Regions from separate parts of the Rossellomorea sp. NPDC071047 genome, predicted to be linked through region 3. Evidence: riboswitches for the same ligand, from Rfam matches in the RefSeq annotation. Region 3 holds a riboswitch; each other region holds the start of a gene.
What was found. A riboswitch is a leader RNA that binds a small molecule or an ion and turns the genes downstream of it on or off. The one in region 3 is predicted to bind lysine.
Positions count from the first base shown of each region.

Region 1 (10,312 bases), on a different contig from region 3:
TAGAGAACTAGTCCCCATGTGATTACTCGATTTCATTCAACTTACTTATGAAAATAGATACATATTTGTCACGTTTCCACACTAGATGCCGAGGGGGCAAATTGGATATACTGATACCATTACAATCTAAGGGAGCAGTCAACGTGAATGAGATTAACCTTAAAGAACTGAGAACGAACCTGAACCGCTTCATGCTTTCATATAAATTCGCCCTTGAAGAAGTCCGGACAAAGATCAATATCTTAAGGGAGGAATTCCAGGTCATCCATGAATACAATCCGATCGAACACATTTCGACCCGCCTAAAGTCCCCTGAAAGTATCCTGAAGAAAATGTCAAAGAAGGGCATGAAACCTTCCTTTGATCAGATGAAAGAACAAATCCGGGATATTGCAGGCGTACGCATCACCTGCTCGTTCATCGAGGATATCTATAAGGTGTCGGACTTGATTCAATCCCAGCATGACATTACGGTGGTGGAAGTGAAGGACTATATCAAGACTCCGAAGCCCAATGGGTATCAAAGCCTTCACCTCATCGTTCAGGTTCCGATTTTTTTGACGGATCGCGTGGAAGTCGTGTATGTGGAGATTCAGATCCGCACAATCGCCATGGATTTCTGGGCAAGTCTCGAGCATAAAATTTACTACAAATATAAAAAGCAGATTCCCTCCCATATTCAGGATGGGTTGAAGGAAGCCGCTACACAGGCGGCTTTACTTGATCGCAAAATGGAACAGCTCAATCATGAAATCAATATATTAAAAAAAGAGGATGGAGAGGATTCAAGTTTGATGACGCCGAATGAGGTTCATCAATTTCTGATGCAGCTCTCAAAAGAGGAGGATTGACGATATAAAGAGGGTTGTATGCTTCAATGCAGCTTCTTTGTGGGTCAAATCTGGATCTTCAGACCAGGACAGAGTACCTATCCCTGTGTCCCACCAGGTAGGTTCATCCATTACTTACAATACTTTCGGAAGAGGATTTATGAATAGATAAAAAAGAAGGCTGCGTCTAATGAGACGCAGCCTTCTTTTTTATACAGATGTGTGTTTGAGCTATGGACTTTCAGGGCAGGAACTAGTACCCATTCCATAACAGGAAGGGAAAACCAACCCTATTTATCGATCATTCCGAACTAAATCTGCATACGATTCACGTTCGATCACGACCCGTGATTCCCCATCATGCACGAACACAACGGCAGGGCGGGGGATCCGGTTATAATTACTCGCCATCGAATACCCGTAGGCTCCTGTACTGAACACCGCCAGTATATCACCGTAATTCGTCGGGGGAAGCATCAGATCCCAAATCAGCATGTCACCTGACTCACAGCATTTCCCTGCAATACTCACAAGCTCCGTGCATTCCTCTTGTGGACGGTTGGCCAGGACCGCATGGTATTTCGCCTGATATAGGGCGGGGCGGATATTATCCGTCATCCCTCCGTCAATCGCGACATACGTACGCACATCCGGGATGATTTTCTTTGATCCCACTTTGTACAACGTCGTACCCGCTTCTGCCACCATACTCCGGCCCGGCTCCACCCATACTTCAGGAAGAGGATATTCATTCTTTGCAAAATAGTTCTTCACACTATCGGTAATAGATTTCACATAAGTTGGAATCGGCAAGGGCTGGTCTTCTTCCGTATACCGGACACCGAATCCTCCGCCGATATTCAGCACCGGCATGGTCACGTCAAATTCGATACGAATTCTCTGAAGGAAATCAGCCAGTACTTGAATCGCCTGATCAAACCCTTCCCGTTCAAAAATCTGGGATCCTATATGAGAATGGAGCCCAAGCAATGAGAAGTATGGCTTGCGGATAGCCAGCTGGATCGCCGTACTTGCCTGCCCGTTCGAAATGCTGAATCCAAATTTCGAATCTTCCTGCCCCGTCGTAATGTATTCATGAGTGTGGGCTTCGACGCCAGGTGTGACCCTGATCAGGATCTGAACCTGTTGCTCACGTTCCTTTGCAAGGTCATGCAACAGTTCAAGCTCGAGGAAACTATCTACGACAAAACAGCCGATTTCTGCTTCCAACGCCATTATGAGTTCCTCTTCCGATTTGTTGTTCCCGTGGAAATGAATGCGATCAGCGGGAAATCCCGCCTCCAATGCCGTATACAATTCCCCGCCGGACACAACATCCAGAGATAAACTTTCCTGTTCAGCCAGTCGCACCATTTCTTTACATAGAAACGCTTTACTTGCATACGCCACCTGATACTTCAGACCACTTTCATTGAATGCATCCCTGAACAACTTCGCATTCTCACGGATCATTCTTTCATCGTAGACCATCAAAGGCGTCCCATAGGTTTCCACCAACTCACCCGTACTCATCCCACCAATTTCAAGATTTCCGTGAACATTTACATCAACTGTACTCATATCCTAAACTCCTTTTGACTCTCTCTAAAAAAACACAAAAAAACCGTATGAAGCGATGCTCATACGGTTTATCATCAAAAGTTTTGGAAACATGATGAAGACTATGTATTAACATCTCTTCAATAGTGCTCCACAACTTTTTCATTGTGACAGTCCAGCATTTCTTCAATGCTGGCCCAACAAAAAATAGAATTGGCTATTTTCTGCTTCGGCGATCTGCCTTTCCCTTCTTTTCTCAGAATCCATTATTCTCAAAGAAGATACTCATCATACTCGCGCCTCTATTATCAGAGAGTGACGTATTATTTTGTTTGAATTACTATAACATTCGCTTGAAATAGTTGTCAATTGGTTTTTGAGAGAGAAATAGGCAAAATCCCCGGAATGGAGCCCGGGGATTTCGTGGATCATTTTATTTCAGATTGATTTCGAACGGTTTCATTTTGACCGGCTTATCATTTCTGCTCAATGTCTCGAATGGAACAATTAGAGAGTAGTCCTCAAGGCTGGCATCCTGAGGTAACGTAAACGTGGATTGATAACGGAGAGTATCCTTATCCACTGTTTTCGTTTTAGCACTTCTGATCATATGATTCAACATCTCATTATAATCCAATTCATCCTTTGCATTTCTTTTTATATCTTTTGATGGGATCACCTGAATGAATTGAGCAAAATTCTCTAAAATGTCATATTTGAATTGTTTTTCTTTGATGGCATCGAGGGTGAAGTCCAGTGTCACCTTCCCTTTTACGTTTTGGATATCTTGTACCTTGACCTGATAACCAAAACGAGGGCTCTTCACCTGGAATGGAGGTGAATCCTTCAGTGAGATGATGCCGTCTTCATCTACTCGCTCCATATCAGCTTGGACTTTCAGCGACTGTGCATTATCACTGAGTTTACTAGTGAACAGCTCCCTGACAGTCTTTTGATAATCACCGTCAACTTCTTTGATATTCAGTGTCTCTGCACTGGACTTTGATAACCGGTTCCCTAGGTCATCAAACACGATTAGATTTAACGTATCTTTCTCAGACTCCACCGAATATGTATACTCCAGTGTAGTCGTAGCTTTTCCTTTAGTGACAGATGTCACTTGCAGCTCAAATTCACCATGGGGCGATTCTGTCCTTACATCTGTTTGGATCTTTTCTGATGGAATCCTCTTGACCGGTACATCAAAGGTCCAGGTACCTTTCACGTCGGCCATATGGGTGAAAGTTAACGGAAGGGTGAAGTTTTCCGGCGGTTCTTTCCCGTCCCGGTAAAATTCGATCGAGCCTATGAACTCATCCCCGTCTTTTTTAAGACCCGAACTTCCCGACCCCCATTGATTCTGATCCTTCCCGTCGAAGAGGTGATAGCTGTAACCGTTCACTGGACGATTCCCTTCGTCCATATGTTCAATGGAAAGGTCATCACCCTTCGCCTTGAAGGTGACCCCGATGATGTTCCCGTCATAATACGTGCTTGTAATCATTACATCGACACCGTTGGAAGTGGCGGCCTGATTAACTTCCGTCACTTTATCGCTTGAATAGAGTTCTTTCCCGACCTGGGAACCTACTTTTTCATAAATGCCGCCCAGTACAGGCAGTTTGGCCAGTGCATTGTTCACAGGGGCGAATAGGAAGCCCGATATGAGTACCATGGAGGCAGCAGCGGTGGTAAAAGCGGCACTTATCTTGGCTGTTTTTTTCCGGACTTTTTGTTTTCTACCTTTTTGTATTCCTGTTGAGACCGCCTCAAAAACCTCTTCTTTTGGTACCTCGATGCTGTTCATTTCTTCCTCAAACCATTTTTTGTCCATACTGATTCACTCCTTCCAATAGCATTCTCAATTCCAGCTTTGCCCGGTGAAGATACGTCTTGACCGTCCCTTCAGGCGTACCCATCGTATCAGCAATCATCTTGATCGACTGACCCTGGAAATAGAATAATATAATGACCGTTCGATAGTTTTGATTCAAAGACGCCATAGCTGTAATCAAGTCAATCCGCCCTTCTACATCCTGTTCTTCTGAGACGATGGCGGTATCGAGAAACTCATCTCCTGTCAGCACGAGCCGGTTTTGTTTCTTTAGGATGCTGTATGCCGTATGTATCAGGATCTTGATCAGCCAGGTGCTGAAATACTCCGGATTTTTCAACCGGGATATCGAGGTGAATGCTTTACAAACCGTTTCCTGCACAACATCCAGAGCATCCTCTTTATTTCTTACATATAGAAATGCCGTCCGATACAACTTCTCACTTTCTGAGTGGATCAGCCTTTCGAATGCCTGTTCATTCCCCTTTATTGCTTTTTTTACAAGTTTTACATCCATTGATTAACCTCCTGTCATTCATTAGAGTCCGGTGGGGTGGGAAAAGTTTCAAGGAATTTTTTGTGTGGTGGAAAAGGTGGTGTCTACCATATATTTCAAAAACACGCATAAATCATGTAAAGAGACGCATTAAATATAAAATCGACGCAATTATCTTTGATAATGACGCAATTCCCCTCGAAAATGACGCAATCATGGATGATTCTGACGCAATTAATTAGATTGGATGGGGTCAGCCGCCACGAAGATTGAATGTAAATGATCCAAAAGCCAAAGAACGTTTGAAAAAACCGTTTTTAACCTACATCGTTAGGCTTTTTGCCAAAAAAAGAAGCTTATCCCCATTGATAAGCTTCAATCTGTCCGTCCCGTGTAAATCATCACAAAATGCAGGACCGCTTCCGTTGATTCCATATTGATGTAGCTGTGCCCTTTATCCGCATGAAATTTGATCGAGTCATACTGACCTAGCTCGAATTCGTCATCCTGCACTTTAACACGTACCCTTCCTTCCATCACGGTGACAAATTCAATCACCCCGGGCTGGTGGGCATCGGCACGGTACTCACTGTCCGGTTTCAGGAAGGCCCTGTGGGTTTCCAATGAGTTATAGCCAGAAGAAGTAAACATCGGTTCCAAGGTCAAGGACTCATTGGCACTGATCACTTTGCTCCCTTCATTTTTCCGGGAGATCTGGACTTCTTGTTTTTCCACGAGGAGGGCAGATATGGGGATAGCTAAACCATTCGCGATTTTCCAGATGATCGTCAAAGATGGATTCGCCTCTCCCCTTTCGATCTTGCCCAGTGTCAAAGTACTGACATCGGTCATGGCCGCCATCTCCTGCAGGTTAAGCCCCCGCTCATGTCGTATATGTCTCAGTGTCATTCCCACATGCAGCGCCAATTTTTCCGGGTCCTGCCACGTCAAACCGTCATTGTTCATATTCCTACCTCTTTCTATAGACAATGTATGTAAGTATATTATAATATATATAAAATAAACTATAGTATACGAAACAGAAAGGAGTGTTCATCATCAAAGAGCTTGCTCTCGGTGTCATATCATCTATGTTCTTTGCCGTCACCTTTATTCTGAACCGTTCAATGGAACTGGCTGGTGGAAGCTGGATGTGGAGTTCATCCCTGCGATTCCTGTTCATGCTCCCCTTCCTATTCCTTATTGTAGGTTTAAGGAAGAATGTAAATCAAGTATGGATTGAAATAAGGAAGCGACCATTTGAGTGGCTGACATGGAGTTTTGTCGGGTTTGTGCTCTTTTATGGCCCTATCACCTATGCGGCTGCGTACGGACCGGGCTGGCTCGTCGCGGGCACGTGGCAGTTTACCATCGTCGCTGGCATCTTGCTTGCTCCCTTGTTTTATACTTCGGGACCGGTGAAGCGCAGGCACTCCATTCAAATAAGAGCACTGGCCATTTCCTCGATCATTTTAATAGGGGTTCTTTTCATCCAGCAGGAAAATGCCGGTGGATTGTCACCTTCAGAAATGGTCGTAGGTGTCTTACCTGTGATCATCGCAGCCTTTGCTTATCCACTAGGGAACCGTAAGATGATGGAGGTGTGCGGCGGAAAGCTTGATACCTTCCAACGTGTGCTGGGGATGACGATCGCAAGTACTCCCTTCTGGTTGATCCTGGGGTGCTATGCGTTTTTCAAGGTGGGGGCACCAAGCACGTCGCAAGTGACACAATCTTTTATCGTCGCCATCTGCTCAGGAGTGATTGCGACATCACTTTTCTTCATTGCGACAAATCAGTCCCGCCATCATCCTGGGAAGCTTGCGGCAGTGGAAGCGACCCAGTCCACCCAAATCCTGTTCGTCATCATGGGGGAAGCGGCGATCCTGTCCGTTCCATTCCCATCAGGATCCGCCCTGATCGGCATCCTTCTGATCATCACAGGCATGATCAACCACACGCTGAACGTAAAAAAAATGAACTCAGGAATTATTAAACCAATTAAATCGGCAAGCTAAAAAAAGAGGGGCATCCGGGATGCTCCTCTTTTACTTTATTTAAATACCTTTCTTCTCATCCACTGAGTCGCAGCCCATTTATCTCCGATGACAACCGGTGCCCCGCCATGAAGCGTCAAGTCGTTCAGCTCCTGATTATCATAGAAATATTCGAAGTAGACGGCCATCCCCTTTTGCGGAGAGACAGAGAAATTCAATTTCGGAAAGTACGTTTCCCCACCTTCCTCTACGTCATTCAAGTACATGACAAGGGTGCTGATTCTCGGATTCTTCACCGGCCGCGATGACGCCGAGAAGAAATCGAAGTGGGCCTTGTATTCCTGACCCGGTTTATAGTTAAGGATTTGAAGACCTTCCCCGTGCTCCACAGGTATATTCATAATTTGAGAGACTCTCTTTTCCACTCTAGTCACAACGTCATGTTCGCCTTCTTGAAGGAAAACGCTGCTGCTCGTTCTAAGTTCATCGACAGTACGGGTATTCCCTATCTTCGAACGCTGCACACGATCCTTTGAAAGCTGGATGAGTTCATCACATTCTTCATGACTCAACACATTGCCAAGAACGACAATCAGTGGCTCCTCCATTTTCGCGATAATCTGTATATCCCGGTCTTCCGTCTTGATCTTATTCCCCGTATGGTGAAAAATCGTTTGTTCCTTTACAGCTATTTCAGTAGTATCCATTGTCAACTTTAATCAACCTCTTATCGTATTTTTAACATTCTGAATTTTTATGTTAGTGGAAGCATTCTTGTATTCTTCCAATCTGGAAAAACGATCGCAACAATAGGCATAACTGTAGATTGTATTTGGCTGTTTCCTCCTGCATGTGTATTTTCATATATTTTACACCCGGTATGAGGGGAAATCTATCTTTTTTTTTGATAAAAAATAAGGGAGATGATGGGATTGTAGATGATTTGAGGATTGGCGTGGGTGCGGGGGCGTCACAGAAAAGACACGGATCGGTTCTATGTTCGTTTTTGAGATTTATGCGTCAAATTTCGTATATTCATCTTTTGAAAATTTGGCGTCGACTCTTATCTTTTATGCGTCAAACTAAAATAAAAAAGACTGCCGAATCAATTCGACAGCCCCTCCTATCTATTTCTTCATAACTTCATACTGCACCATAACTTCCTTCACAATCGCACTATCCTCATCCAGTCCGCTCACTTTTTCTAAAACATGGGCAGGGCCGTATTCCTTGATAATACCTTGTATTTCCATTGCTTGTTCATCCTCAGGATTGTCAAACAATAGCGCTGCTGCAATCGCTTTGGCAAGATACGAATAAGAGAGCCCCGCTTTTTGAGCCTCTGTTGTAGGACGGATCAAGCGGTCATCGGGACCAAGCTTGCGGATCGGTGCGCGTCCCACACGGGTCACATCATCATTCAGATAGGCATTTTTGAATCGCTCAATGTTCTTTTCAATATAAGCAAGATGCTCTTTTCCATCAAGTCCGTATTGTTTTACTAGATAAGCACCGGTTTCTTTCAACGTCTCTTTGACCTGATCGGCAATGGCGTCATCCGCCAATGTTTGATCGATCGTAGATTTCCCTTGCAGGTAACCAAGGTAAGCAATGACCGCATGTCCTGTATTAACCGTGAACAGCTTACGCTCGATGAATGGTGCTAGGTCGTCTACAATCGTCATCCCTTCAACAGGTGGGATCGCTTCCTTCGTTTCCACCACCCACTCATAGTATGGTTCAACAAGGACATCCAATGAACCTTGATCCTGCATAGGAACAATGCGATCCACCGCTGAATTGAAGAAGAAAATCTTGCCTTCAAGCTTACTTACCGTTTCTTCATCAAGATTTTCTAAAATATGTTTTTTCAAAATGTCCGTCGCACCGATCTGATTTTCACACGCGATCACATATAACGGCTCATCTGTAGACGCCATACGCTTAGCAATCCCCTTTGCAATCAGGGGTGCGATTCTCGGAAGGATATTCGGTCCGATCGCCGTCGTCAGGTAGGTGGACTGGCCGATTGTGTCGATTACTTCCCCTTCTTGATGAAGGTTGTTCAGGCCGGACACATTCTCGATCGTTTCCGTTTCCTTCGTTTCCGTTGCAAGCTTCACCTGGTAGCGACCTTCTTCATTCAGCTTGTTGATCACCTGCTCCGCAATGTCCACAAAGGTGACGTGGTAACCTGATTGGGAAAATAATGCTCCGATAAACCCTCTGCCAATGTTTCCTGCTCCAAAATGTACGGTTTGTTTCAACATCATCATTCCTTTATCAAATTAGTTTGTAAGTAGTCCAGAAATATATCTTCTAATTTCTTCATGATGATCGCTTCGTTCGTGGACGAATAAATCATCATGCTAATATGATCTTCGATTAAGCTTGTACTGATAAGGCTGAGGATTTCCTGTTCCCGCCTGCTCAACTCTTCAGGGGCTAGCATGAGAAGGAGACTTTTCATCTCCATTTCCACTCCGTCCATCCCCTTGATCCTGCATGGTTCATCCAGATGTGCTACCTGGAAGATCAGCTTCTTCACGCTATGGTCCCGGCAATGGAAGAGACCCATATTCGTCTTCGGAATCCCGAGTCCTCCCTTTTTCTCCCTTTCCATCAACTGATGCATGACCACATGCGGCTGATGAAGAAGTTCGTCCCGTTCCGCTTGTTCCACCATTTCATTGAGGATCCTGAGATGACTTCCCGCCGATTGCTTCCGGTACACGCGGAAATTGGTGAGTATGGCTTCCATGCTGGAATGGACGTCCTTGATTTCCTTGAGGAGCATCCTGACTTCGGTTTTCTCACCCGATCGCGTCGCTGCCTTCAAGTATTTCTTTCTCGTCAGCTTTTCTACGTTATTCTGCAGATAGCTTTGGATGAATCCGATATCCTTTTCACTTAATAACGGGCTCACCAGGATATACTCCACTTCCGTAAAGGGAAGTCTGACTGTGGAAATGACGATATCGTAGTCATCAAGGTTCGCCGACTGAAAATCCTTGATCGACAGGATTTCCACCTTGTTGATCATTGTCAGTTCCCGCTGTATGCGGCTTGCGAGCATCTTGGATGTACCGATTCCCGTCGGACAGACGACCACCGCTTGGATGTTCACCTTCTCTTCATTCATCAGCATGGCCGATCCGAAATGAAGGACAATGAACGCCACTTCATCATCGGGAAAAGCAATATCCTTGAACTCCGTTTCAAGGCTCTTTTTTACAGTTAAAAATAACACGGGATACTTCCTCTTGATTTCATCCGTCAATGGATTGAAAAGATCCAGCTCCTGCTGCAGGCGAAAGATCGACGGTCCCATGTGGGCAAGCAGGCCCTGAAAAAGAGAAAAGTCATCAGACAGATCCACATGGAGGTCCTCTGATACATCCTTGATGACATTCTTGATGAGATGGCCAAGGAGGATGCTATCATAGTAAACGACGTCGGGATCCTGAACTTTGGACCCTTTTAACACGACCGTCAAAAATTGTATGTCCCGATTAGTCATCGGAGTAGAAAGTGTTTCTTTCAGTTCCGTGCCTATCGTGTCCATCAGCTGATATTCAGTTGAATCATGAGCCTC
Region 1 is NZ_JBNNJT010000002.1:575,513-585,824, reverse strand. Features, by position in the region: gene ACQKFO_RS10870 (GTP pyrophosphokinase) at 192-851, shown strand; gene lysA (diaminopimelate decarboxylase) at 1,125-2,411, opposite strand; lysine riboswitch at 2,527-2,703, opposite strand; gene ACQKFO_RS10860 (DUF4179 domain-containing protein) at 2,824-4,224, opposite strand; gene ACQKFO_RS10855 (sigma-70 family RNA polymerase sigma factor) at 4,205-4,741, opposite strand; gene ACQKFO_RS10850 (helix-turn-helix domain-containing protein) at 5,096-5,629, opposite strand; gene ACQKFO_RS10845 (DMT family transporter) at 5,779-6,738, shown strand; gene ACQKFO_RS10840 (2OG-Fe(II) oxygenase) at 6,774-7,424, opposite strand; gene ACQKFO_RS10835 (mannitol-1-phosphate 5-dehydrogenase) at 7,845-8,984, opposite strand; gene ACQKFO_RS10830 (BglG family transcription antiterminator) at 8,990-10,312, opposite strand, start outside.
Region 1: linked by a shared signal. The riboswitch ahead of lysA (diaminopimelate decarboxylase) and the one ahead of ACQKFO_RS00215 (aspartate kinase) in region 3 are both predicted to bind lysine.

Region 2 (10,312 bases), on a different contig from region 3:
GTGAGCAAATAGTGAGAGAAACCATTCATATTTATCACACAAACGACCTTCACAGCCATTTTGAGCATTGGTCAAGGATTAGGGATTTTTTGAAGATGAGAAAACAATGGCATCTGGATGAAGGGGAACCAGTTTATCTATTTGATATCGGTGATCATGTAGACCGCTGGCATCCATTGAGTGAAGCGACTTTAGGAAAAGGAAACGTAGATTTCCTTAACGAAGTCGGCTTTGATGCTGTAACGATTGGGAACAATGAAGGAATTACACTGGATTATGAAGATTTAAACAGCCTGTATGAAAATGCAAATTTTCACGTGATAGTAGGCAATCTATTAGACCAGTCGTCGCAGCCTCCAAGCTGGGTCAAAACCCATCATATTTATCAAACGAGTAGTGGAATGAATATTGGCGTCATCGGATTGACAGCTTATTTCAAACCTTTTTATAAAGCCCTCGGCTGGAATATTACATCTCCGATGGATGAGCTTGAAAAATTGGTTCAAGAGCTTCACCCCCAGGTAGATATGGTGATTCTTCTTTCCCACCTGGGGATTCGGGATGATGAGTTGATTGCAGCCCGATTTCCTGACATTGATGTTATCCTTGGAGCCCATACCCATCATGTGTTGCATCAAGGAAAAGAAATTAAGGGGACGATGCTTGGCGCAGCTGGAAAATATGGTCATTATGTCGGTCATATGATGATAGAGGTTGACGCAACCAATAAAAAGATTGTCGGCAAAAAAGCACAGCTTTATGAACAGCAGGAGCTTCCCCCTGTCGAAAAGGAAGAGCAGGAAAATCTCGAGTGGTATCAAAAGGGGGAGGCTTTGTTAGGAGAAAAAGTAACCGATCTCGCCGAACCCCTGGCAGTGGATTGGTTTAATCCTTCCCCACTTCCGGATGTGTTATGTGATGCTCTAGCTGAATGGTGCGAGGCTGATTGTGCCTTTCTCAATTCAGGCTTACTCATTGATGGACTGAATGAGGGGGCAGTGACGAAACAGGATCTGCACCGTATCCTGCCCCATCCCATCAATCCATGTCTAATCGAAATGAAGGGGGCAGAGCTGAAGGAAATAATTAAACAAACATTTAATGAGGAATGGCCGCACCTTCAAGTAAAAGGATTGGGGTTCAGAGGAAAGGTGATGGGACGGTTTGTATATACGAATATTCAAGTCAATGGCCCTGAAATCTTAATCGCTGAAAAGCCGATTGATCCAGAGAAGATATACAAGCTTGCCTTACCGGATATGTTCACGTTTGGCCACTTCTTTCCAGACCTTCAAAGGCTGGAGAAAAAATACTTTATGCCTGAGTTTTTACGGGATATCCTTCAGTGGAAATTAAAGCAGTAAATGTATCACCGTTTCCATCCTCACATCATACATATGAGGGAAAGGAGCGATGACACATGATGAATGTATCTCCGATTACCATTCAGGGACATACTTTTTTAGCGATTTCTGTTGAACTGCCCAAAACCAATCTCCTCGTTGTGACGAGTGATATAGGATATATAATGTGTGGAGCACTGGACGTAGCGTTACTAAATGAGAAGTTGAAAGACAGAGGAATCATTGCAGGCAGAGCCGTCGGTGTAAAAACAATCGATCAGCTCCTGGACGCCCCTCTGGAATCCATCACCTATGAGGCAGAAAATCGCGGCATCACACCGGGCATGATCGGCCGGGATGCATTGTTGAAAATGATATGAGTATAAATTGGACCAGTTGCTTTTTAGAGAGCGCTGGTTTTTTGTTGAGTGAATATCACCCTTCGCTCTATATTCTTTCATGAATAATTAACAATATATCAGGAAATACACCTTGCAAGAACGTTTTTATCCTTTATAATGGAGATACTAGGAAATTTTGTCGAAAAATGAAAGAATTACATAGGAGAATTCTATGAGGCTTATATCAACTAGGGCTTTGAAACCGGGCATGGTTCTAGCTACAACCGTATATAATATGAGAGGTCAAGCTTTAATTCATGATAACGTTCCGATTACAGAACGCATGATTTTCAGGTTGCAGGAGCTTAGTATTCAGTATGTCTATATTGAAGACTCCCTTTCGAAGGGAATCCATGTAAAGGGAACTGTTTCGAGTAAGGTGAGACAACAAGCTGTAAACAATATAGAGATGGCGTTTAATCAACTAAGCGTATCGAAGGCGCCACCTGGTGTGCTCATGATTGAAGATAGTGCCAGGCAATTGAAGCAGGTGATTGATGTAGTCTTGTCAGAAGTGAAGGCGAATCATGATCTCCTAACCATTTTGACGGATGTTTTCACATATGACTCCTATATTTTTCATCATTCATTCAATGTGACTTTGTATACGTTATCCATAGGTCTGGAACTTAAACTGTCCACTAAACAGCTCGAGCAGTTAGGCGTGGGAGCAATTTTGCATGATATCGGTAAGATGCTTGTACCTGAGGAAATTCTCCTGAAGCCAGGAAAGCTGACAGAAGACGAATTTTGTGAAATCAAAAAGCATTCAGAACACGGCTTTGAGATTTTGCGACAGCTTCATTCTGTGTCCCTGATCATTGCTCACTGCGCGTACCAGCACCATGAGCGGCTTGATGGATCCGGTTATCCACGAGGTATCAAAGGTGAGGATATCCACCCCTTTGCAAAAATCATTGCGGTGGCCGATGTATTCGACGCCATGACGTCAAATCGTGTATACCGGAAAGCCATGCTTCCACATCAAGCGCTGGAGGTATTATATGCAGGAAGCGGTACCCTGTTTGATACAAATGTGATTGAAGCCTTCAGGTCTTCTGTGGCCATTTATCCGAATGGGATGGTCGTGGAGCTGAATGATGGCCGAAAAGGAATTGTGACCGATCAAAATAAAGGTGTAACGGATCGACCGGTGATCCGGATCATAGAAGAAGATGGACAGGAAATACAAACTCCTTATCCCATGGATTTAAGTACGGAATTAGATAAGGTGATTACCGGATTTGATCCGGATTATGAACCCCAAGCTCTTAAAATTAAATAAATTTTTTGCGTTAAACCCCTCTTACTTTGCATACAAATAGCTTGTAAGGGGGGATTTTTTTGTCAAAGTTTAAAACATACAAACCCCGAAGAGGAGGGCCGCTGCCTTTTCGTTATGTGATGATCATCACGATTCTATTCTTTATGATTTCGACTGGATTCGGATTGTGGATCATTAACAAAGGTTTGAAACCGACACTGCTTGCTTATGCTGAAACTCAAACCAGCAGGATCGGTACGTTGGTTATCAATAAAGCAATAAACAAAAAAATTGCCGATGTTCTTGATATTTCGGATATAACGGAAGAAGTGAAGAATACAGAAGGTGATATTGTTTCATTTAAATATAATACTCAGACCATCAACCGGGTTCAGGCAGAAATCACCAACTTAGTTCAGCAAAACCTGCAAGAAGCAGAGGAAGGAAATTTAGAAAACCTTGAATTTATTACCGAAGTGGAAATCGATGAAGGCAAGTCAAAAGCAGCGAAGGGCATCACTTACTCTGTCCCTCTTGGGCAAGCGACCAACAACGTGTTACTCGGTAACCTTGGTCCGAAAGTGCCGATTCGCTTTCACTCGATCGGAGATGTCCGTTCTGATATTAAAACTACTGTAGAGCAATTCGGGATAAATAATGCCGTTGTAAAAGTGTTTGTCGAGCTTGAAGTCAATGTCCAGATCATCATTCCATTTGCAACGAAAACCGAAACCATCAAGCAGGATATCCTGGTTGCCATGGGTACCGTTCACCTGGATGTACCACAGTTTTATAACAATGGTGGGGAGGGATCCAGTCCTTCTATTGAAATTCCCACAAATTAGTCAGGAAAAAAAGTTGCCAAAAGAATGATAGTTTGTTATATTAATAAAGAAAATTTTATAACACACCACATCATCAGTCCGATGGGGTAGAGGCGCAGAGTTCAAGAGTAAGCTGTTTGAGAATGACAACTGTGAGAACAGATGAAAGGGAACTTTTGCCGAAGTAATTATGCATGTCGAATGTGTATTTGCTGGGGTTATCTTGAAGAAGGATAACACTGTCATTATAGGGGGATCTCTATAATGGGGAGCTACAGATCGTGATGGAGCACTTAAATTACTTACTAAGGTAATGATAGCTTCTCTATCGTTGCCTTTTTTTATTATCCTCTATCATGCTACGATGGTTCCCCCCTATCAAATAGGAGGAGGACACTATGGAAAACACGATTTACTCACTATTACCACCCCTTTTAGCCATTCTTATGGTTATACTTACGAGACGGGTTCTACTTTCACTGGGAGTAGGAATCGTTGCGTCTGCATTTCTGTTAGCAGATTTCTCAATTACGAAAACATTCAGCTTTATGTGGGACGCCTTTAAAGGCATCTTTGTCGCAGATGGAGCTCTCAACACCTGGAATGTCTATATTATTTTCTTCTTGCTCATTCTTGGTGTCATCACTGCATTTGTGAATATTTCCGGCGGTAGCCGCGCATTCGGTGAATGGGCGATGAAACGTGTGAAAACGAGAAAAGGTGCACAACTTCTTGCAGCCGTTTTAGGTATCATAATTTTTATTGATGACTATTTTAACGCCCTTGCTGTTGGACAGGTTTCGAGACCCATTACGGATCGCCACAAAATTTCACGTGCAAAACTGGCCTATATCATTGACTCGACGTCGGCACCCATTTGTGTCGTTTCACCAATCTCAAGCTGGGGAGCGTACATCATCGGTATCATCGGTTCGATTCTTGCTACACACAGTATCACAGAGTACACAGCATTTTCAGCCTTCGTTCAAATGATTCCAATGAACCTTTATGTCTGGGCAGCTGTTCTGCTAGTAATCATGGTTGCTGCTAAAGGCCTGGATTTTGGAAAGATGAAAGAGCATGAAGTAAGAGCCCTTGAAACGGGAGCCCTTTATGATCCTGAAAAAGAGATTCCAGGAGAATTAAAAAATGATCTGCCTGTCAGTTCGAAAGGATCAGTTGGTGATCTTGTCTGGCCGATTGTAGCACTTGTTATCGGTACAATTGGAATGATGCTCTGGACTGGCTATCAAGCAGTCGGATCATTTGACATCCTGCCGATTTTTGAAAATACAGATGTAACGAAATCATTATTATATGGTGGATTATTCGGTCTCCTTGTTGCACTGATCTTCTTCATTCGTCAAGTCAACTTGAAAGGGATCGAAGGTAAAGCAGTTGGAGTAGCAGTAGTGGAAGGGATCAAATCCATGCTGCCGGCCGTTTACATCCTTATCTTCGCCTGGACGATCGTCACATTGATCGATCAATTGCAAACAGGAACGTATCTTGCGGGTCTGGTTGAACAATCAAGCTTGCCGATGCAGGCACTTCCTGTCATTTTATTCTTAGTTGCCGGAATCATGGCATTCTCGACGGGAACTTCTTGGGGATCTTTCGGGATCTTACTTCCGATCGCCGGGGAGATTGCAGCAGCAACAGATGTAAGTATCTTACTTCCTGCTATGGCTGCTGTATTAGCTGGATCTGTATTGGGGGATCACTGTTCTCCAATCTCGGATACAACCATCCTTTCCTCTACAGGGGCAGGAAGCAATCATATCGATCACGTTCTTACACAGCTTCCATATGCCTTAATCGGAGCGGTTGCTGCTTCAATTGGATATCTTGTATTAGGATTCACTGGAAGCACACTATTCGGCCTTGGGGTTGTGATCATTTTGATCGTTGCATTCGCTTTTCTGTTTGGTGAAAAAGCAAAACCGGCTGTTTCAGAGCAATAATATAATGAAAACCAGGAGCTCATCGGCTCCTGGTTTTTTATTATGCATTCGTGCTTTTTTTTAAACCCGCGACGGTATCCCAAAACCCACCTCAACCTTTCCGATCATTAATCCTTCATGTTTCGACAAAATTCTTATAGTGAAATAGTACCTGTCCCAATTTTAAAAAATCTCTATAAAAGCTTCAAAATAGCTTTGACAATTGCCATGGAACTAGCTATACTGACTTTAGATTATAAATAATCTGAAAATATAAAAATTTCAAATACCTTAAATTGGTAGTTGAAAAGAACTAGGGGGGACCAACATGGAGAAACGTGCCCAATTTGGAACACGAGCAGGATTTATTCTTGCTGCTGTCGGGTCAGCAATCGGTTTGGGAAACATTTGGCGTTTTCCGGCAGTAGCGTATGAAAATGGTGGAGGAGCATTCTTTATTCCTTATTTATTCGCTCTTCTTACAGCGGGAATTCCATTATTAGTGCTTGAATTTACGTTAGGTCATAAGTACCGTGGGTCGGCACCACTATCTTATTTCCGTCTTAATAGGAAATTTGAGTGGCTTGGCTGGTGGCAAGTATTAATCGCATTTGTCATATCTACCTATTATGCCGTCATCATCGCATGGGCGATGTCGTACAGTGTTTTTTCTTTCAATTTAGGTTGGGGGAAGGATACAGAGTCATTCTTATTCAACGACTATTTGAAGCTTACGGTTGATCCAGGTCAGACAGGAAGTATCGTTCCCGGAGTATTCATTCCACTTGTATTGGTATGGGTGATTACATTAGGGATTCTTTTCAAAGGTGTAAAGAAGGGAATCGAAGTAGCGAATAAGATCTTTATTCCGGCACTAGTTATTTTATTCTTAATCATTGTTGTTCGCGCTTTAACATTGCCTGGAGCATTGGATGGGTTAGATGCTTTCTTCAAACCGGATTTCAGCAAAATAGCTGACCCTGGTGTGTGGGTAGCGGCATACGGACAAATTTTCTTCAGTTTATCCATCGCATTTGCGATTATGATTACGTATTCCAGTTACCTTCCGAAGAAATCGGATATTACAAATAATGCATTCATCACAGGTTTCAGTAACTCAGGGTTTGAATTACTTGCAGGTATCGGGGTATTTGCTGCTTTAGGTTTCATGGCTCAATCTCAAGGTGTAGGGGTGCAGGAAGTAGTAAGCGGTGGAGTTGGATTGGCGTTTGTGGTATTCCCGCAAATCATTAACGAATTCCCGGCACTTAACGGATTATTCGGATTCCTGTTCTTTGCTTCCCTGGTGTTAGCCGGGCTGTCATCACTCATCTCGATTACGGAGACTTATGTAGCAGGGGTTTCTGAGAAGTTCGGAATTTCCCGTACGAAAGCGGTTCTATTCGGCGGAGGACTTTCTGCGGTCATCTCAATCTTATTTGCCACTCAGGGCGGGTTACTCTTCCTGGACGCTGCAGATTACTTTATCAACCAGTTTGGTGTAGCATTCGTGGGGTTAGTTGAAGTAGTAGTGATTGCCTGGTTCCTGCGCAAGTTAGGTACATTCCAATCTCACGCTAATGGAATCTCTGATATTCAGCTTGGTGCCTGGTGGAAAGTATGCTTGGGTGTCATCACACCAATCGTTCTTGGATGGATGATGTTCGGATTATTCAAAATGAATTTATTAAGAGAATTTGAAACTGAAACTGGAAACTATGGAGGTTACTCAGATGCCTTCATCCTTTACAGCGGATGGTTTGTTGCAGGATTCGCAATTCTTGCAGGTGTAGCCTTCTCATTCAAACGCTGGCATGCCAAAACTGAAGCTGAAAGCTATAAGGAGGTAAGCTAACATGACTGGTAGCGCAATTGCAATGATGGTTGTAGGGATGGTCATCATCTGGGGTGGATTAGCAGCTAGTATCATGAACGCGGTTTCCAAATCCAAAAAACAGATGTAAAGAGTGAAAAGATGAAGCAGACGATGGGTTAACCATTGTCTGCTTTTTTAACGTTTTTTGCTTTTGATTCTGTCTTGACGTTCCCACATACGTAAGTGAGGGTAAGGGTCAAATGACCATTCCGTCAAACCATTATCCTTGTACATTCCGTAATGCAGATGGGGAGGGAATTTCCCTGATGTCCCTGGGGGTCCGTATCCAGAGCTCCCGACACCGCCAATAACCATTCCCGGTTCCACCACTTGACCTATATGAAGATCTTTAGAGAAACCGCTAAGGTGGGCAAAGTAATGATACGTATTATTAATGTCACGTATCCCGATTCGCCAGCCTCCATACCGGTTCCATCCTTTCATCTCGATGATTCCATACGATGTCGCTCTTACAGGTACACCATAATCAGCAAAGAGGTCCGTCCCTTCGTGAATACGTCTTCCTCCCCAGCCACGGGCGTCACCCCAAGTGTTTCGGTAACTGTAGTTGAATCTGAGGGGAAGTGGGAAGGCTTTCTGGTTTAAATGGATGGTCCCGTATTGTTTATAGATTTTTGCATTTCCCATGATGATACTGACTGTTTTATCACGTTTGTAATAGTCCCACAGAGCAAGCTTGAAATTATCCCGGTCAATACCGTATCGTAATATAAAATCTGTCAAAGCAGCCAGTATATCTTCATCACTCTTCAGGCTGGCTTTTCCATCGAAGTCTCCATCCCGGCCCATCCCGTTGAAAAGTGCTATCGTTTCAGGGTTGTCATCTTCCCGGTCAGGATTAAGAGGGCCGACCCATTTTTCCGGCTCCATATAGATCGATATAAGTGAAGAAGGCTTTTCCCTATCTTTGCGGGCAAACCGTAAACTGCGTTCGTACTGATCGACAGCAGCAAGATAGTACCAGGGAATATGAGTCAGAGCCGCGCTTTTTTGAAATAACTCCATCCTTTTCGTGTGAATCTGTTCGTCTGTCAGCTTTTCTGCAGCAACGGTTTGACAAGGGCTTATCAACATGCAAAAAGCCACAAATGCTAAGACCAATCGTTTGTACAAAATAATCCCTCCATTTTTAGGGGCCTACTACTAGTTTGTATCGTTCATCGGGATTCATAATCATCAATAAATGGTAATAGGGTATCACATGCTTGTTTTCACTTTTTTAGTATGATAAAGTGACAAAAGAAGTATATTGATGATGGCTTTTTTTACATAAGATGAACGATTTAGAAAGCGTTTCACTCTTTGCCTAAGTCAGAATTATTTAGGATTGGAGATGAGGGGTATGAGTAAGAAAGATGAACACATTCGTAAACCGGATTGGCTTAAAATTAAGCTGAATACGAATGATAACTATATGGGCTTGAAGAAAATGATGCGTGAAAACAACCTTCACACGGTATGTGAAGAGGCTCGTTGTCCTAATATTCATGAATGTTGGGGAACTAGAAGAACAGCTACCTTCATGATTCTTGGAGATATTTGTACAAGAGCATGCCGTTTCTGCGCAGTAAAAACAGGCCTTCCAACTGAATTAGATCTGAAAGAACCAGAACGCGTTGCAGATTCTGTTCAATTAATGAACCTGAAGCACGTAGTTATTACAGCTGTTGCTCGTGATGACCTGAAAGATGGTGGATCGCAAGTTTTTGCTGAAACGGTTCGTGCCATTCGTCGTAAGAGCCCGTTCACTTCCATTGAAGTATTACCTTCCGATATGGGTGGAGTTTTCGATAATATCAAGACATTGATGGACGCAAAGCCAGACATCATGAACTACAATGTCGAAACCGTTCGTCGCCTGACACCAAGAGTTCGTGCCCGCGCTACCTACGACCGCACATTGGAATTCCTCCGTCGTGCAAAAGAATTAAATCCGGAAATCCCAACAAAATCAAGTATCATGGTTGGTCTTGGGGAAACGAAGGAAGAAATTCTTGAAACTATGGATGATCTGCGTGCAAATCATGTTGATATTGTGACATTAGGTCAATACCTGCAACCATCTAAGAAACACTTGAAGGTACAGAAATATTATCACCCTGATGAGTTTGCTGAACTACGTGAAGCAGCGATGGAAAAAGGCTTCAGTCACTGTGAAGCAGGACCACTCGTTCGTTCTTCCTACCATGCAGATGAGCAAGTTAATGCAGCTGCTAAAGCAAGACAAGCAGCCGGTGAGCAAGAAGTTCAAAAGGCATAATTTTTTCATATATAAAAGGACTGACTTGAAGGAGAAGATCTCTAACAGTCAGTCCTTTTTGTAGCAAAGAGTATGACATGAGACGCAAATCCTGCAAGGGATGATGCCTGTCTCTACTGTCTGATTAATCGACCATGTTATCTGTGTTATCTTTACGCTTTTGGCGGTCTTTGTTGATTTTGTGTACATCGTCGTCCTGCATTTCGTATTTCTCAGATGTCATTTCACCATTTGGATTTTCACCTGCGTCTACATTTCTTCCTTGAGGAGAATCCTGCAGCATAAGGTTGATTGTATCATCAATGGCTGTGTTAGCGTTACGGCTATCGCTATCCATTTTTGCCAGGTTTTCTACATTGCGCATCAGGCTCTTGTCATCG
Region 2 is NZ_JBNNJT010000003.1:103,240-113,551, reverse strand. Features, by position in the region: gene ACQKFO_RS12615 (bifunctional metallophosphatase/5'-nucleotidase) at 12-1,364, shown strand; gene ACQKFO_RS12610 (YunC family protein) at 1,421-1,723, shown strand; gene ACQKFO_RS12605 (HD-GYP domain-containing protein) at 1,917-3,029, shown strand; gene yunB (sporulation protein YunB) at 3,089-3,853, shown strand; lysine riboswitch at 3,933-4,115, shown strand; gene ACQKFO_RS12595 (Na+/H+ antiporter NhaC family protein) at 4,231-5,796, shown strand; gene ACQKFO_RS12590 (sodium-dependent transporter) at 6,104-7,630, shown strand; gene ACQKFO_RS12585 (methionine/alanine import family NSS transporter small subunit) at 7,632-7,739, shown strand; gene ACQKFO_RS12580 (M23 family metallopeptidase) at 7,787-8,746, opposite strand; gene lipA (lipoyl synthase) at 9,015-9,932, shown strand; gene ACQKFO_RS12570 (YhcN/YlaJ family sporulation lipoprotein) at 10,057-10,312, opposite strand, start outside.
Region 2: linked by a shared signal. The riboswitch ahead of ACQKFO_RS12595 (Na+/H+ antiporter NhaC family protein) and the one ahead of ACQKFO_RS00215 (aspartate kinase) in region 3 are both predicted to bind lysine.

Region 3 (10,312 bases):
GGACCGATGAAATCTGACTTACTGTTTACGTTAGGACATGCTTCCAAACAAACACCGCATGTCATACATTTAGATAATTCATATGCCCATTGACGTTTTTTCTCCGGCATACGCGGTCCGGGACCAAGATCGTATGTTCCATCAATCGGAATCCATGCTTTTACTTTCTTTAAGCTGTCGAACATGCGACTGCGGTCTACCTGCAGGTCACGAACAACAGGGAAAGTACGCATAGGCTCCAAGCGGATCGGTTGTTCCAATTGATCAACTAAGGCAGTACAAGACTGTCTTGGTTTCCCGTTGATCACCATTGAACAAGCTCCACATACTTCTTCCAAACAGTTCATATCCCAGTTAATAGGAGTAGTTTGTTCCCCTTTTGCATTGACCGGATTACGACGGATTTCCATCAGTGCAGAAATAACGTTCATATTCGGACGGTAATCAAGCTCGAACTCTTCTTGGAAAGGGGCTGTTTCCGGGCCGTCTTGACGAGTAATGATAAAACGGACTCTTTTGTTTTCACTCATCATTTATTTCCCCCTTTTTTCTTAGAATAGTCACGCTTCCGTGGTGCAATCAGTGAAGTATCTACTTCCTCATAATGGAATTCAGGTGAATTCGTTGCAGCATTGTATTTAGCCATCGTTGTTTTAAGGAATTCTTCATCATTACGTTCTGGGAAGTCAGGTTTATAGTGAGCTCCACGGCTCTCGTTACGATTTAAAGCACCGATTGTAATAACACGGGCCAGTTGCAGCATGTTCCACAATTGACGGGTGAATGTTGCCCCCTGGTTGCTCCATTTAGCCGTATCATTGATATTGATGTTTTGGTAACGTTCCATTAATTCCTGGATCTTTTCATCTGTCTGTTTCAGCTTATCGTTATGACGCACAACGGTCACGTTATCCGTCATCCACTCACCAAGTTCTTTATGAATGACATAGGCATTCTCAGTACCATTCATGGACATGATGTTGTTCCATTTTTCTTCTTCCTGTTTTACATAGCGGTCGAATAGAGAAGAAGGTACGGATTCAACAGTTTTCTCAAGCCCTGCTATATATTTAATAGCATTAGGACCTGCAACCATACCACCATATATAGCGGATAGTAATGAGTTCGCTCCTAAACGGTTTCCTCCGTGCTGAGAATAATCACACTCACCAGCAGCGAATAAACCAGGGATATTGGTCATTTGATCATAATCCACCCATAGTCCACCCATTGAATAATGAACAGCAGGGAAAATTTTCATTGGTACTTTACGTGGGTCATCACCCATGAACTTCTCATAGATTTCGATGATCCCTCCAAGCTTAATATCAAGCTCTTTCGAATCTTTATGAGAAAGATCCAGGTAAACCATGTTTTCACCGTTAATACCTAGCTTTTGATTTACGCACACATCAAAGATTTCACGTGTTGCGATATCACGGGGTACAAGGTTTCCATATGCAGGATACTTCTCTTCAAGGAAGTACCAAGGCTTTCCGTCTTTATATGTCCAGACTCGTCCACCTTCACCACGGGCCGATTCACTCATGAGGCGAAGCTTATCGTCCCCAGGAATGGCTGTCGGGTGAATTTGAATGAACTCACCATTTGCATAATAAGCACCTTGTTGATAAACGATCGATGCGGCTGAACCTGTATTAATGACAGAGTTCGTGGATTTACCGAAGATAATTCCAGGGCCTCCAGTTGCCATGATCACGGCATCAGCTGCGAACGATTTAATTTCCATCGTTTGAAGGTTTTGAGCAACGATTCCTCTTGCCACTCCTTCGTCATCCACGACGACTCCAAGGAATTCCCAACCTTCGAACTTATTCACTAGCCCAGCTACTTCATGACGACGAACCTGCTCGTCCAAGGCATACAATAATTGTTGACCAGTCGTAGCACCGGCGAAAGCTGTTCTGTGATGCTGCGTTCCACCGAAACGACGGAAGTCCAGCAAGCCTTCCGGTGTACGGTTAAACATTACTCCCATACGATCGAGTAAATGAATAATTCCCGGTGCCGCTTCAGTCATTGCTTTAACAGGCGGTTGATTAGCTAAGAAATCCCCACCATACACTGTATCATCAAAATGTTCCCAAGGAGAGTCTCCTTCTCCCTTGGTATTAACGGCTCCGTTAATACCACCTTGTGCACATACAGAGTGAGAACGCTTAACGGGTACCAGTGAGAATAAATCTACTTGCGTTCCTTTTTCTGCTGCTTTAATTGTGGCCATCAGGCCGGCTAAACCGCCACCGACAACGATGATTTTGCCTTTACTCATCGTGACTCACTCCTTTTCCTACCATACTTCGAGAGCACTTATTTAATCTATTAGACTCGTATCTATTTCTCCTTATACGAAGGCGAAAATTGCACGCATACCGACAACCGATAACGCTACAAAGATTCCGATCGTAACATATGTAGCAATTAATTGAGAACGAGGTGAAACTGTAATTCCCCAGCTCACGCAGAATGACCATAAACCATTCGCAAAGTGGAAGATCGTGGAAAGAACACCCAGCACATAAAATCCTAGCATAAATGGATTCGATAAGATGTTTTCCATCATTTGAAAGTTCACTTCAGCCCCAAATGCTGCTGCTACCCTTGTTTCCCATACATGCCAAGTAACAAAAATAAATGTGATTACTCCAGACACACGTTGAAGTAAAAACATCCAGTTACGGAAATAACCAAACTTACTTGCATTGTTCTTAGAAGTGAATGCAATGTAAATTCCGTAGATTGCATGGAAATACAATGGAAGGAAGATGATAAAAATTTCAAGGATATAACGGAAAGGTAAACTTTCCATGAAGTGTGCCGCCTGGTTAAATGATTCTTCCCCGCCAGTGGCAAAATGGTTCACGACTAAATGTTGTGTTAAAAATAATCCAACTGGAATAACACCTAGCAATGAATGAAGCCTGCGATAATTAAATTCTCGATTTCCAGCCATGATTTACCCCCCTTAATGATAAAATATGAATTCGTTTTCTAATGCATTTATAAGAATGATTAGACGACGATACATATTTTATATTGTAACAATAATGTGACATGTCCATTTTACTCCCAAGGAGTGGAAGCGTCAAGAAAACGTATACATAATTTCGACAATACCGCAAAAATATTTTCAATTTATTGATAACAGAAAAGATGAGGTATTGCCACGTTAAATGTTCGAAAATTCAAATAAATATCAAATAAAAATTATATCACCAAAATATCCCAAGGTCATTTTTCAAGGTATGGGATGATAAATCCCCTTTTCATGTATATAATAGTTTTATAGAAAGAGGGGATTTACTTGGAACAGAAAAAAGAAGAAGTACATCAACCGTCCGTTCCAATCTTCGGATATGAAATGTTACGTGACATATTGATTCCAGAAATTTTAGGAAAGCACACACCCGATATACTATACTGGGGTGGAAAACAGCTTTCTCGGAAATTCCCCCTTCAGTCATCAGAAGAACTGATATCGTTTTTCGCTGAAGCCGGCTGGGGAACCCTTACACTGCTGGAACAAAAAAAGAATGAGATGACCTTTGAAATAAGTGGACCGGTGTTAGAACGACGCCTTGCTTTAAAGTCGGATGTAACATTCAAACTGGAAACTGGCTTTCTAGCCGAACAAGTACAGTTGCAAAAGAAATGTGTGGCAGAGGCTGCCGACGAACTACATAAACGGAGTCATTCAGTGAAAGTGATTGTTAGATGGGACGAGAAAGATAAAGTAGAATAGTACTTACCAACATCCTTTTCCTACTCTAATAAAGGGTTGCCCATGACGGGGCAACCCTTTTTCACTTGTTGCGTACTGTTCCTTTAGTATTATAACGTGATTTCTTCCATCTTCACCGCGTCCAGGTTAAATGCAGTATGTAGGACGCTTGCTGCTTTTTGCATATTTTTCTCGTCTACGACAGCAGATACTTTGATTTCAGACGTGCTGACCATTTTCACCACAATGTCGTTTTGAGCTAACACTTCGAACATTTCCGCTGCCACCCCTGGATTTGAGATCATACCGGAGCCAACGATCGATACTTTTGCAAGCTCACTTTCATGCTCAACGTGGGTAAAGCCTAATTGCTCTTTGTTTCGTTCCAGAACAGCAAGGGTTTCCTCCAGGTCTTGTTCTTTAATAGAGAATGATAGATTGGTCGTATTCTGATCGGTTTGGCTTTGAATGATAATATCTACATTCAAGTGATTTTTGGCTAAGGTGGTAAACACTGAAGATAGTCCCGTTAATGCGTTTCCTAGTCCAAATACAGTTACACGTGTGATTTCACCTTCAAATGCTACTCCTCTCACGATCAGGTTTTGTTCCATGCTTGCTTCCTCCTCAATATACGTTCCTTCAATTTTCTCAATACTCGATCTGACTTCTAATGGAATTTGATAATTCTTGGCAAATTCCACTGCCCGTGGATGCAGGACTCCGGCCCCTAAATTAGCGAGTTCCAACATTTCATCATATGAAATGGACGGTAACTTCCTTGCTCCTTGAATATAACGCGGGTCCGTTGTGTATACCCCGTCTACATCTGTATAAATATCACAGCGCTCTGCTTTCAGGGCAGCCGCGATCGCAACGGCGGTTGTATCTGATCCGCCACGACCGAGAGTTGTAATTTCCCCCGATTCCGTCATCCCTTGGAATCCCGCTACGATCACAACTCTTCCCGATTGAAGATTACTCAACATCTTTTCAGTATGAATATTGGTGATCCTCGCGTTGCTGTGAACGGATTCCGTCTCGATCCCGGCCTGCCAGCCTGTGAATGAAATGGCATCGTGTCCCGATTGAATCAGGGCCATCGTGAGGAGCGAAATGGTGACTTGCTCTCCTGTAGAGAGAAGCATATCCATTTCTCTCTTACTTGGTTGCGATGTAATTTCCCTTGCCAATCCAACGAGTGTATCCGTCGTTTTCCCCATGGCGGATACCACGACCACAACATCATTTCCTCTTTCTTTTTCTTCTGCGATTCTTGACGCAACATTTTGAATTCTTTCCACAGAACCTACTGAAGTCCCACCGAATTTTTGAACAATAATACTCACTGCTTCTCCCTCTTTCTCACTTGAGTGCTTGGTTAAGACTCATCCTTTGATGGTGAAGAGTACAATCACAATCATCCTAAACGTTCATGGAACAGGTTCATCACCTGTGCTGGATAATAAAAAAAGCAATGAGAATAATATCTCATTGCTTTATGAACATACAGCAGAACATACTAAATAGGTTCATGGGCATTGTGAGATAGCTCTCCAAGATTGAATCATCTTGACAATCCTACATTTCTTAAACGTAGAACCAGCGGAATCAGCATGAGACCAAGACCACTTCGGCGAATCTCCCCTTTCTAGGCATCTCAACAGAGCTCATACTCCTCTTTACCTGTACTTTTGAAGTTCGCACCTCTATCACCACTTTAAAAAGTGATAATGTTATAAATTTTCGTTAATTATAGCATAGGGGGAAAATTGATTCAATGTCTAATTGAAACAATATTTTATTTTATTATTCATTGGTGAGCTGTTTTGAATGAGCATGCGGTGGGTGATTTCCGCTGCAGGTGCTCGCTTTCCGCGGGGCGTGGGTTGAGCCTCCTCGGGCTAAATGAACTGCACCCCTATTGTTGGACAACAAAACCAACAATAGGAGGGTGCATACACATATGGCCAAGTTTACCCGAGAATATAAACTTCAAATTGCTAAACGTTATCTAAATGAACTAGTTAGTTATCGAGATCTTGCGAATCAAGTAGGCGTAGATCAATCTGTTCTGCGTTACTGGGTGATGTTAGTTCGACATCATGGTGACCAAGCATTTGTCTTTCCCTATACAAACTATCCTTCTGCCTTTAAACTGAGGGTAATTCAATATATTACGGAAAAGAATTACTCTATTCGAGAGGCATCAGCCATTTTTCATGTCCCCGATCCTTGTATGGTTCGTAGGTGGATGAAAAAGTGGGAAAGAGCTGGAGAACATGCCTTCGGATCATTAGAAATGAGGCCTTCTACAATGACACCTAATCATAAGAATAAGAAGATCAAAGATAACTCTTCTAACCAAACGATGGAAGATATGAAAAAAGAACTTGAATACCTTCGTATGGAGAATGCGTATTTAAAAAAGCTAAACGCCTTAGTTCAGGAAGAACCATCACCAACGAAATCAAAGCGAAAGTAGTATTTGAACTAAGGAACGAATTCCAGGTGACTCGGATGATAAAAGTAGCTAAGCTGTCTAAAAGCACTTACTACCACATCATCAAAAAATTAGACCAACCAGATCCAGATCGTAAATGGAAAAGAAGAATTAATTTCATCTACCACAAACACTTAGGGCGCCTTGGGTACCGTCGCATTACGGACGTTCTTCAAGCAAAAGGACACGATGTGAACAAAAAGAAAGTCCTTCGGATCATGAGAGAATTGGGCCTTAAATGCATTGTGCGAATGAAAAAATATAAATCCTACAAAGGGAAAGTTGGAAAAGTAGCTCCCAACATCCTAAATCGCCATTTTAGAGCAGATAAACCTAATCAAAAATGGGTGACAGACATTACGGAGTTTAAACTGTTCGGTCAAAAACTCTACCTCTCCCCCATTCTAGACCTATTTAACGGAGAGATCATTACCTATACGCTCCAATCCAGGCCGACATTTGACTTGGTGGAGACGATGTTAGAACAAGGATTAAAACATGTAAATGAAGGCGATGAGCTCTTAATCCATTCAGATCAAGGATGGCATTATCAAATGGCCCAGTACCGAAGGACACTGAGAAACCATAACATTACCCAAAGTATGTCTCGTAAAGGAAACTGTTATGACAACTCCGTCATGGAAAACTTTTTTGGGATAATGAAGTCTGAATTCCTTTACTTACAAGAATTTGATAGTATTGAGCATTTTAAGGACGAATTAAAAAAATACATGTATTACTACAATCATCTGAGAATCAAATCAAGGTTAAAACGAAAAAGTCCGGTAGCTTATCGAGTGAGTGCTGAATTAGCTGCTTAGAATTTAAGTGTCCAACATTATGGGGCCAGTGCAAAAGCCCTGTGGGGTCTCAACTTCCACGCGTTTCCCGCAGGAGTCGAGCACCTTCCGCTCCAATCAACTCTGCTAATTCAAGGTATTACTTCTACACCAAACACAAACATCACATACCTAATAATGACTTAATCAATAGTACTTCACTGATTTCTAACATTCTATTTTAATTTCTGCACCAATTCCTTAGCAACGGCTTCAGGAATCCCTATCTCAATAAATTCTTCCACACTGGCTTCTTTCATTTTCTTCATAGAACCAAAGTGCTTTAGAAGTTGCTTCTTCCGCTTTGGTCCGATGCCATCAATTTCATCAAGAGTTGATTGAAATGCGCTTTTCCCTCTGAGTTGTCGGTGGAAGGTGATGGCGAATCGGTGGACTTCATCCTGGATCCGCTGAAGCAAGTAAAATTCCTGGCTTCTCTTTTCAAGAGGAATGATTTCCAAAGGATTTCCATACAGCAGTTCCGATGTCTGGTGCTTATCGTCTTTTGCAAGGCCGCCCAGTGGGATATCCAACCCCAATTCATTCTCGATGACATCCCTCGCCGCTTCAATCTGCCCTTTCCCACCATCGATGATGATGAGATCCGGTAAAGGGAGACCATCCTTCAAGACTCTCGTATACCGTCTGCGAACAACCTCACGCATGGAATCATAATCATCAGGACCCTTCACGGTTTTGATTTTGTACTTTCGATATTCTTTCTTCGCGGGTTTCCCGTCAAGAAACACAATCATGGCAGACACGGGATCGGAACCTTGGATATTCGAGTTATCAAATGCTTCGATCCGGAAGGGAGTATAAATGCCCATATGTTCCCCAAGGCGCTCAATTGCCTTAATCGTTCTTTCCTCATCTCTTTCGATCAGGGCGAACTTTTCTTCCAGGGCCTGCTTCGCATTTTTCTCGGCGAGTTTCACAAGCTCCCTCTTCTTCCCCCGCTTTGGCTGGGTGATTTTCACGTCTAACAGCTTAGCAGCCAGTTCCTCATCGATCACTTCCGGCAAAAATATTTCCTTTGGCTTAAAGTGATTTGATTTAGAATAAAACTGTCCTAAGAACGTAAGGAATTCATCCTCCGGTTCATTGTATAGAGGGAACAGTGACACATCCCGCTCAATGAGCTTGCCTTGACGCACCAAGAATACCTGAACACACATCCAGCCTTTATCAACGGAATATCCGAACACATCCCGATCAGTGAAATCGGTCATGGTCATCTTTTGCTTCTCCATTGTCGCTTCAATGTGAAGGATTTGATCGCGGAATTCCTTCGCTCTCTCAAATTCCAGATTCTCTGCTGCCTCATTCATTTTCACGGTTAATTGATTTTTGATATCTTTGTATCCGCCATTCAGGAACCTGGAAATTTCGTCAGTCATTTCTCTATATGTGTCTTTGCTTACTTCTTTGATACAAGGAGCCAGGCATTGACCCATATGATAATAAAGACATGCCCGGTCAGGAAGGGTAGTGCATTTTCGTAACGGATACAGACGATCCAGAAGCTTTTTTGTTTCATTTGCAGCTCCTGCGTTGGGATACGGACCAAAGTAACGCCCTTTCCCCCTTTGGACTTTGCGGGTCGTAATAAGTCTTGGGTGTCTCTCGTTAGTTAACTTGATAAACGGATAGCTTTTATCATCCTTTAACATGACATTGTATTTAGGATCATATTTTTTGATCAGGTTCATTTCAAGCACCAGGGCTTCCAGATCAGATGAAGTCATGATGTATTCGAAGTCCTCAATTTCTCCTACCAGCCGTTGAGTCTTGGCATCATGAGAACCGGTGAAATATGAACGCACACGATTCTTCAATACTTTTGCTTTACCCACATAGATAATCGTACCTTGTCTGTCTTTCATTAAATAACAACCGGGCTGATCCGGTAATAGAGCTAATTTATTCGTAATGGTAGGGTTCATCGACTCTCTCCCTTCTTGTCTGCCCATTTATAGACGGTGATGGTTGAATATACAGGATCAAATAGCTCCTGTGAGTGGAATACTTGGACTTTTTCTATTTTTTCATCAAGGTTTTCAATACCCTGTTGTTTGAATCCATTAACCACTGCTCCGGTCAAATAGATTTCTTTATTCATATGCTGAATGTCTTGAAGGAATTGAGAATAGGTTAACACTCGCTTATGTGAGTATGGTGCATCCAGATAGGAGTATACTCTTGTTTCTTCCCATGTGTATACCATAATCGGACTTTCCTCATTTTTTTCTGAGAAGTATGACTCTGTTTTGTATACGGCGGGTAGAGATGAGTGATAGTCGGTCAAGACGCCCACACTCGTTCCTATATGCAAAATAAACCAAAGGCTCAGGGTGATGATCTTCATTGTATTGAGGTTTTTCATCCACCCTATCAACATGAAAAACCCTACTATTATGGCCAGAGGCAGAATATGTCTCGGTTTATCAATATTTTGTGCAAATAATCCCCAGATAAAATAGGAGCCGAATGAAATCAGGAGCAATATAGTGCCTGGACCAGGTCTAGTCCACTTTCCAGTCTTTTTTACACTCAATAAAACCAGAAGCGCCGTGATGACCATAATAGAAAGTGATTGTGTAAATAATCCGTTCCAGCCTATATTGATAAATATATAGTTCCATAACCTTTCAAAATATCCTGTATCGGGCTCTACCGTTCCTCCCCATTCCGTAAAGTGTCCGTCGGTAAACCCAAAGGCAATCTGTAGCAGGGTCTTGAGGCTCCCTGCATTGGCAGCCAGTGCCGATAGCCACACTCCTTGTGAAAGTACGAGAAGAGTCAGATGAAAAGCGATGGCTTTCATTTTTTCTGAACCATTGCCACTCTCCTTCCAAAACAAAAACCAATAGTAGAGGATCCCCGCACCAAATCCGATATAAGATAATCGTATACCCATCAAGATGGCAAAGAGGAGAATGGGAAGGACAGCCGCATCCTTCGTCTTCCGTATCATAGCCTGGTGCAGACTCCATAAGTACCACCATAATACCGGTATGGCAGCACCTTCACTCATAGCTTGAACGGTCATCGCACTCGGATAAGAAAGGGAAAATAGTAATAGCGTCGCAATGATGGCTTTTTTTCTCTCTAGGTAATGGCCAAACAGCCAATAAACAGGAAGAATCGAGCTAACCAGCAATATCGTATTTAAAAGTTGGAGGGATAGAACCGCGTCAGCTATAAAAGTGTGAACCATCATCCCCC
Region 3 is NZ_JBNNJT010000001.1:39,215-49,526, reverse strand. Features, by position in the region: gene sdhB (succinate dehydrogenase iron-sulfur subunit) at 1-530, opposite strand, end outside; gene sdhA (succinate dehydrogenase flavoprotein subunit) at 530-2,293, opposite strand; gene ACQKFO_RS00225 (succinate dehydrogenase cytochrome b558 subunit) at 2,366-2,974, opposite strand; gene ACQKFO_RS00220 (YslB family protein) at 3,326-3,763, shown strand; gene ACQKFO_RS00215 (aspartate kinase) at 3,853-5,091, opposite strand; lysine riboswitch at 5,284-5,462, opposite strand; one part of gene ACQKFO_RS00210 (IS3 family transposase) at 5,709-6,180, shown strand; one part of gene ACQKFO_RS00210 (IS3 family transposase) at 6,180-7,066, shown strand; gene uvrC (excinuclease ABC subunit UvrC) at 7,261-9,030, opposite strand; gene ACQKFO_RS00200 (hypothetical protein) at 9,027-10,312, opposite strand, start outside.